Gemmatirosa kalamazoonensis: one gene and its partner. The protein of the gene in region 1 interacts with the protein of each later gene in a pairwise test. Links are inferred from orthologs where the notes say so. Each region holds a gene or a part of one and is shown in the gene's direction. Other genes may lie near its edges.

Region 1 (5,107 bases):
TCGCGGCTGAGCTGGGGTTTCGTGGCCGCCGAGGCGACGCCGGCGCAGCTCGAGAGCGACCTCGTGTCGCGGCAGATCCTGCAGACGTTCAGCGTCACGGCGGGGTCGCGGGCCGGCATCCAGCCGTTCACGCCGGTCATCAACGCCGACGGGCTGGTCGGCATGGTGCAGACGGCCGACGCCTCGTCGTCGATCGCGATCTCGTACGCGCATCCGGACTTCCGCGTGAGCGCGACGACGCCGAACGACTCGGCGTTCGGGGTGGTGCAGGCGCGGCTCGGCTCGGGCAAGGAGCTCGGCCTGCTGGAGATGCGCGGCGTGCCGTTCCGCTCCCCGCTGAAGGCGGGACAGCTCATCATCAGCTCGGGGCTCGGCGGCACCTATCCGCGCGGCATCCCGGTCGGTACGGTCATCCGCGAGGTCTCGACGCCGGAGAAGTGGGCGCGGACGTACCTGCTGCAGCCGGCGGCGTCGCTCGCGAACCTCGGCCCGGTCTTCATGCTGCTGAAGAAGCGGTCGGACGAGGGCGTGACGACGATCTGGATGAGCCAGGCCTCGGCCGACTCGGCGGCCCGCGCGATCGCGGCCGGCGGCGACTCGCTCGCCCGGGTCGCGGCCGAGCAGGAGATGGCCGCCCGACGGGCCGCGCTCGACTCGCTCGGTCGTGAGCAGGCGCGCGCCGACTCGGCCGCCGCGCCGCGCCCGGTGCCGCCGCAGACGACGCCCGCCGCGACTCCGCCGTCGGCCGCGCCGCGCCCGGCCGCCGCCGCGCCCTCGGCGGCGCCGCCGCGCCCGACGACGACCACCACGCCCACGTCGACGACGCCGGCGCCACGGCCGGCGACCGCGGACACCGCGGGCCGCACCGCCAGGCCCACCGTGCCGCGGCCCACGGTGCCGCGGCCCACGGTACCCGTGCCCGGGGCCCACCTGTGAGCTTCGGCGCCGGTCTGCGGGTCGCGCTCGCGTTCGTCGCGCTCGTGCTGCTGCACTACACGCTGCGCCCGCTGCTCGGCTGGCGCGCGCCGATCGACTTCCTGGTGATCGCGGTGCTGCTCGTGGCGGTACGCATGCGCCCCGGGCTGGCCGCGGTGCTCGGCTTCATCATCGGGCTCGCGTCCGATGCGCTGACGCCGTCCGCGTTCGGGAGTGGGGCGCTCGGCATGAGCGTCGTCGCGTATCTGGCGTCGTGGCTGAAGGCGGTGTTCTTCGCCGACAACATCGCGCTCAGCGCGATGTTCTTCTTCGTCGGCAAGTGGACCTTCGATGCGTTGTACCTGGTATCAGAGCGGCGCCTGCAGGGTCCCGAGCTGGTGATGCAGCTGCTGCTCTGGTCCCCGCTCGCCGCGACGGTGACCGCGCTGTCCGGCGTGCTCCTATTGCTGTTGCTGCGGCCACTGCTGGGCCGCTCTCCGGGATGAGCTTCCATCCGAACGACATCGCCCGCCGCTCGCGGGGCGCCAGGGTTCTCCTCGTGGCGTCGTTCGTCCTGCTCGGCAGCGCGTTCTATCGCGCACAGGTGCTGCACCACGCCGAGTACGTCATGCAGTCCGAGGAGAACCGGCTGCGGGAGGTCCCGCTTCCCGCGCCGCGCGGGATCATCTACGACCGCAACGGCAAGGTCATCGCCGAGAACCTCCCGGGCTACACGGTCTCGGTGCTGTCGCCGAGCCCGGACTCGCTGCGCGAGACGCTGCGCCGCCTGAACGCGGTGATCCCGTTCACGGACGACGACATCGCGACCGCGGTGCGCCGCTTCAACCGCGCCCCCAACCGGCCCGCCGTCATTCTCGCCGACGCGAACTTCGCGCAGGTCTCGGTGCTCGAGGAGCACCGCACGGAGTTCCCGAGCCTCATCATCCAGAGCACGCCGAAGCGCTGGTACCCGGACGGCCCGTCCGTCGCGTCGATCATCGGCTACACGGGCGAGATCTCCGAGGCCGAGCTGACGAAGCCGGAGTTCAGCGCGTACAAGGCGGGCATGCGCATCGGGAAGGGCGGCCTGGAGCGGCAGTACGAGAACGTGCTGCGCGGCCGCGAGGGCTATCGGTTCGTGGAGGTCGACGCGCGCGGGCGCGTGGTGCGCGAGGCGCCGCGCGACGACCAGCAGCCGGAGGCCGCGCCTGCGCTGTACACGAACATCGACCTCGATCTGCAGAAGCTCACGCAGTCGCTGTTCGGCGACACGCTGCAGGGCGCCGCGGTGGCGATCGATCCGCAGACCGGCGGCGTGCTCGCGCTCGTGTCCGCGCCGAGCTACGACCCGAATCGCTTCACGGGCGGCATCCCGAAGGCGTACTACGACTCGCTGAACACCGACCCGCGCCGTCCGCTGTACAACAAGGCGATCCAGGGTCGCTACGCGCCGGGGTCGACGTTCAAGCTCGCCACGGCCATCGCGGGGCTCGAGAAAGGGCTCGTGAATCTCGACACGCACATGGACCAGCCGTGCACGGGCGGCTTCTCGTTCGGCCGCGGCTACTGGCGCTGCTGGGACAAGCGAGGGCACGGGAACGTGAACCTCGCCCAGGCCATCGAGAAGTCGTGCGACGTCTACTTCTACCAGCTCGGCCTCAAGCTGCAGCTGTCGGAGCTCGTGGCGGGCGGGCTGCGCCTGCACATGAACGACCGCACGGGGATCGACCTGCCGAGCGAGATGCGGCCGCTGTTCCCCTCCGACCCGCGCGAGTACTTCCGGAAGAAGTACGGGCGCAACTTCGTCCCCGCGTCGACGGCGATCAACATGTCGATCGGCCAGGGCGAGAACGCGCAGACGGTGATCAACATGGCGCGCTTCTACGCCGCGCTCGCGAACGACGGCATCATGCCGCGTCCGACGATCGCGCGGCTGCAGTCGCCGCGGCAGCGCGTGTACAACCTGCCGCCGGACCAGCTCGCGGGCATCCGTAAGGCGCTCGCCGGCGTCGTGTCGGAGCGCGGGACCGCGGCCGGCGCGGCGATCCAGGGCGTGGCGATCGCGGGCAAGACGGGCACGGCGCAGAGCGGCCAGTTCGATCCGGCCACCGGCAAGGAGCTGAACCACGCGTGGTTCACGGGCTTCGCGCCGGCGGACAAGCCGCGCATCGTGGTCGCGGTGATGCTGGAGAAGGTGCCCTTCCACGGCTCGGTCTCGGCACGCATCGCGTCGCAGATGATCAGCTTCTACCTCAAGGCGCAGGCGACCGTCGACGAAGCGGTCACGAACGGCGGATGAGGCACCGTCTGCAGGCGGCCGACTGGCCGCTCGTCGTGTGCGCGCTGCTGCTGTCGGTCTACGGCATCGCGATGGTGTACTCCGCGGGCCAGGTCGACCCGAGCGTGATGAACGCATTCGTCGCCGGCGCGTGGAAGCGGCAGCTCGTGTGGTTCGTCATCGCGTTAGGCGGCGCGTACACCGTGTCGCGCGCGTCGACGCGGCTGCTGGAATGGATCGCGTGGCCCGGCTACCTGTTCGGGCTGTTCCTGCTCGCGGTGACGCTGGTGTTCGGCTCCGGCGCCGGGACCGCGGCGAGCATGAAGGGGTGGCTCACGATCGCCGGGCACCGCCTCGGCCAGCCGGCGGAGCTCGCGAAGCCGCTCACGGCGCTGATGCTCGCGCGCGTGCTCGCGCAACGCGGCGAGGAGCCGAAGTCGCTGCTCGACCTGTGGAAGCCCGCGGTGGTCGTGTTCGTGCCGTGGCTGCTCATCATGGCGCAGCCGGACCTCGGCTCCGGCATGGTGCTCATCGGCATCCTGTTCGCCATGCTGTTCTGGGCCGGCGTGCCGTGGCCGATGCTCGTGCTGCTCGCGAGCCCGGTGGTGAGCCTGCTGCTCTCGTTCAGTCCGACGTTCTGGGGGACGTGGTTCCTCCTGCTGCTCGCGCTGCTGTTCTGGTACAAGCCGTACCTGGCCGAGGGTGTGACGCTCGTCGTGGCGAACGTGTTCATGGGCGTGCTCGCGCCGCTCGTGTGGGACAAGCTGAAGCCGTACCAGCAGCGGCGCCTGCTCGTCTTTCTCGATCCGCAGAACGATCCGCGCGCGTCGGGCTACCACGTGATCCAGTCGCAGGTGGCGATCGGCTCGGGCGGGTGGTTCGGGAAGGGGTGGACGCTCGGCTCGCAGAAGCGGCTGGCGTTCCTCCCCGCGCAGCACACCGACTTCATCTTCGCCGTCGTGGGCGAGGAGATGGGGTTCATCGGCGTGTCGATCGCGCTCGCGCTGTTCCTCGTGCTGCTGCTGCGCTGCACGCGCATCGCGTCGCGCGCCACGGACTCGTTCAGCTCCCTCGCCGCGTTCGGGCTGGCCGCGAGCTGGTTCGTCCACGTCATGGTGAACGTGGGCATGACGCTGAACCTGATGCCGATCACCGGCATCCCGCTGCCGTTCTTCTCCTACGGCGGCTCGTTCATGCTGATCTCGTGGCTGGCGATCGGGGCGCTGGTGCGGTTCTCCGCGGAGGGAAGGGGTCGCGGCGAGCATTTGGCGATCTAGATCACAGGGGTGCCGTCTGAGGCCGCCTGGCGACAGATTTCACCCCCATGGCCTGGTTCCGGAAAGACAAGAAGCCTCGCGTCCCGCGGCGCGAGCGTCTCGAGATCCCACCCGATGCCTGGGAGAAGTGCGAGGCGTGCGGACACACGGACATCCGGGAGAAGTTCGTCCGGAACCTGAACGTCTGCCCGGTCTGTGAGTACCACCGCCGCGTCCGGGCCATCGAGTACGTCAACATCCTCCTGGACGAGAACTGGGAGGAGACCGACGACGACGTCCGCTCCGTGGACCCGCTCGGCTTCCCCGAGTACCCGCAGCGCCTGAAGAAGGCGAACACGAACGCGGGCGACGGCGACGCGATCATCACCGCCTCCGGGTCGATCGGCGGCATCCCGGCGAACCTCGGGGTGATGGACTTCGCGTTCATGGGCGGCTCGATGGGCTCCGTGGTCGGCGAGAAGATCGCCCGCGCGGGACAGCGCTCGCTCGAGAAGAAGCACCCGCTCATCCTCATCTCGGCGTCGGGCGGCGCGCGCATGCAGGAGGGGGTGCTCTCGCTCATGCAGATGGCGAAGGCGTCCGCCGTGCTGTCGCAGCTGGCCGAGCGACGCGTGCCGTACGTGTCGATCCTCACGAA
Region 2 (2,921 bases), 1.2 Mb from region 1 along the record:
GTAGGCGGTGTCGAGGTCGGCGGCCACCGTGCCGGACGTGACGGCGAGGTCGCGCACCCCACCTTCCACGAAGTACCCGGTGAGCGCCGTCTCCGGCAGGTGCACCACGTCGGGGCGCGGCTCGAGCGTCGCGCACTCGGCCAACAGCTCGGCGATGCGCGCGAGGTTCGCGTCGTAGTCGCCCTTGCTCGGCTTGAACTGCACGAGCGCGATCGTCAGCGGTCGGAGCATGTGCGAAACGTGATCACCCGTCCCGCTCGTATCAACGGTTGACGGCGTGACGACGGTCACCGCGCGTCGTCGCAGAGCAGGCGCACTCATGCGGTCCCGCTCGCGCATCCTATCGACCGGGCCGGTGTATCTTCCGCCCGGACGCTCGAGGACCATCGCTCTCGTCATGTCAGCCACTCTCACGCGCCGCCCTGCCTTCACGCGCGCGGCGCTGCTCCTCCTTCTCGCCGCCGGGTCGCTCGGCGCGCAGCCGCCGCAGGCCTCCACCGGCGAGCCGTGGCGCATCGTCCCGCTCACGCAGTCCACCGTCGTGTACGCGCGCGACGGTGCGATGCTCGGCGAGATCGGCCGCCAGGTGCGCACGAGCGTGTCGCTGCGCACCATCCCGCGCTACGTGCCCAACGCGTTCATCGCGGTGGAGGACAAGCGCTTCTACCAGCACAACGGCGTCGACGTCGTCGGCATCGCCGGAGCGTTGAAGGATGCCGTCACCGGCGACGTGCGCGGCGCGAGCACCATCACGCAGCTGCTCGTCGGGAACATGCACCCCGACGCCATCGACCGCCGCGACCGCTCGCCCGCCCGCAAGCTGCGCGAGCAGAAGGCCGCGCTGGAGATGGAGCGCCACTACAACAAGGAGCAGATCCTCGAGGCGTTCCTCAACACGCTCGACTTCGGGCACGGCTGGTTCGGCATCGACGCCGCGGCGCGCCACTACTTTGGCCACCCCGCCGCGCAGCTCACGCTCGCCGAGGCGGCGTCGCTCGCGTCGATGCCGAAGAGCCCCGTGCTCTACGACCCGAGCCGGCATCCCGACCGCAACCGCGAGCGGCGCAACACGGTGCTCGCGCTCATGGCGGAGCAGGGGATGATCACCCGCGCGCAGGCCGACGCGGCGATGGCCGAGCCGCTCCGGACCGCGCCTAACGGCGGCATGGCAGCGACCGCGCCGTGGGTGCTCGACGTCGTGCGCATCCAGGCGGAGCGTGCCGGCGTCCCCGTGCGCGAGGGCGGCTACCGTATCGTCACCACGATCGATCCCAAGCTGCAGCAGGCCGCCGTCGACGCGCTCGCCGAGCAGACTGCGGCGATCGAGAAGCGCCCCGGGTACCGGCACGCAACGTACGCGCAGGCCAAGGCGAAGAACACGAGCGCCGGCGCGCGCGAGACGTCGTACCTGCAGGGCGCCGTCGTCGCGATCGAGCCGTCGACCGGCGAGGTGCGGGCGCTCGTCGGTGGACGAGACTACGAGGATTCGCCGTTCGATCGCGCGATCGACGCGCAGCGGCAGCCGGGGTCGTCGTTCAAGCCGATCGTCTACGCGGCCGCCGTCGCCGCGGGGCTCCCGCCTAACGCGCCGGTCGGCGACACGGCCATCGCGGTGCCGCTCCCCAACGGGCAGCTGTACCGGCCGGAGAACTCGGACGACTCGTACCTCGGCATCATCCCGCTGCGCGAGGCGCTCGCTCGCTCGCGCAACCCGGTCGCCGTGCAGCTCTGGACGCAGCTCGGTCCCGATTCCGTCATCGCGCTCGCGCGCCGCATGGGGATCCGCTCGCCCATCGCGCCGTATCCGTCGAGCGCGATCGGGGCGTCGGTCGTGCAGCCGCTCGACTTCGTCACCGCGTACGCGACGTTCGCGAACCTCGGCGTCGCCGTCGAGCCGCGCTTCGTCACGAAGGTCGAGGACCGCGCGGGTAAGGTGGTGTGGGCGCCCGCGAGCCCGCCGCCGCAGCTCGCGCTCGACCCGCGGGTCGCGTTCATCGTGCGCGACATGATGCGCGACGTCGTCGACCGCGGCACGGCGACCAGCGTGCGCAAGTGGCTGCCCGCGCGCGTGCCGATCGCCGGCAAGACGGGCACGACGAACGACAACGCCGACGTGTGGTTCGTCGGCGTCACGCCCGATCTCGTGATGGGCGCGTGGCTCGGCTTCGACAAGCCGAAGACGATCACCGCCGGCGCCGTCGGCGGCACGCTCGCCGCGCCCGTCGTGGCACAGGCGCTCGGCCGCTGGTACGCCGGACGCGAGCCCGCCACGTGGTCGCCGCCCGCCGGCCTCGTGACGATGGAGCTCGACCGCCAGACGGGCCTCCCCGCCGACGCCGCGACGCCCCCCGAGCGCCGCTACACCGAGTACTTCATCGACGGCACGCAGCCCGGCGCGCAGAAGTTCGACGCGTGGTCGATCTTCCGGCATCCCGGGGCGCGCTGACGCGCGAGACGACTGAAACGACGGAAACGGCGGATGGCCTCCGAGTCCCGAGTCCCGAGTCCCGAGTCCCGAACATCGCATCCGCGCGAGCTCACCGTCGCCCTCCCCGACTGGGTCGACGCCGTCGTCGACTGGGAGCGCCCGTACGCGACCGACGAGGACAAGATGCGCCTCGCCATCGCGCTCTCCCGCGAGAACGTGCAGCGCGGCACCGGCGGCCCGTTCGGCGCGGCCATCACGGAGCAGGGCACGGGTCGCCTCGTCGCCGTCGGCGTGAACAGCGTCGTGCGGCTGGGGAACTGCACGCTCCACGCGGAGATGGTCGCGTTCCAGCTCGCGCAGGCGGCCGTCGGCACGTTCACGCTCGCCGCGGCGGGCATGCCGGTGCACGAGCTGGCGACATCCTGCGACCCGTGCGCCATGTGCCTCGGCGCCACGCTGTGGAGCGGCGTTAGGCGCGTCCTCTGCGGCGCCA

What was found. The genes of interacting proteins can lie anywhere in the genome.
Region 2: the proteins of mrdA (region 1) and J421_RS22430 interact in binary tests that used the Escherichia coli proteins (3 or more experiments, as listed by UniProt). The link is inferred for Gemmatirosa kalamazoonensis from one-to-one orthologs.

What each region holds. Positions count from the first base shown.
Region 1 is NZ_CP007128.1:3,923,297-3,928,403, reverse strand. The notes cover bases 817-3,815. They hold mrdA (penicillin-binding protein 2), read left to right. Parts: upstream 817-1,417; coding sequence 1,418-3,214; downstream 3,215-3,815. Other genes in these bases: rodA (rod shape-determining protein RodA), read left to right, coding at 3,211-3,815; mreD (rod shape-determining protein MreD), read left to right, coding at 933-1,421; mreC (rod shape-determining protein MreC), read left to right, coding at 817-936. In the rest of the region: more of mreC, read left to right, coding at 1-816; more of rodA, read left to right, coding at 3,816-4,470; accD (acetyl-CoA carboxylase, carboxyltransferase subunit beta), read left to right, coding at 4,518-5,107. UniProt on the Escherichia coli protein: Catalyzes cross-linking of the peptidoglycan cell wall. Responsible for the determination of the rod shape of the cell. Is probably required for lateral peptidoglycan synthesis and maintenance of the correct diameter during lateral and centripetal growth.
Region 2 is NZ_CP007128.1:5,171,315-5,174,235, reverse strand. It holds J421_RS22430 (transglycosylase domain-containing protein), read left to right. Parts: upstream 1-397; coding sequence 398-2,446; downstream 2,447-2,921. Other genes in the region: J421_RS22425 (nucleoside deaminase), read left to right, coding at 2,480-2,921. UniProt on the Escherichia coli protein: Cell wall formation. Synthesis of cross-linked peptidoglycan from the lipid intermediates.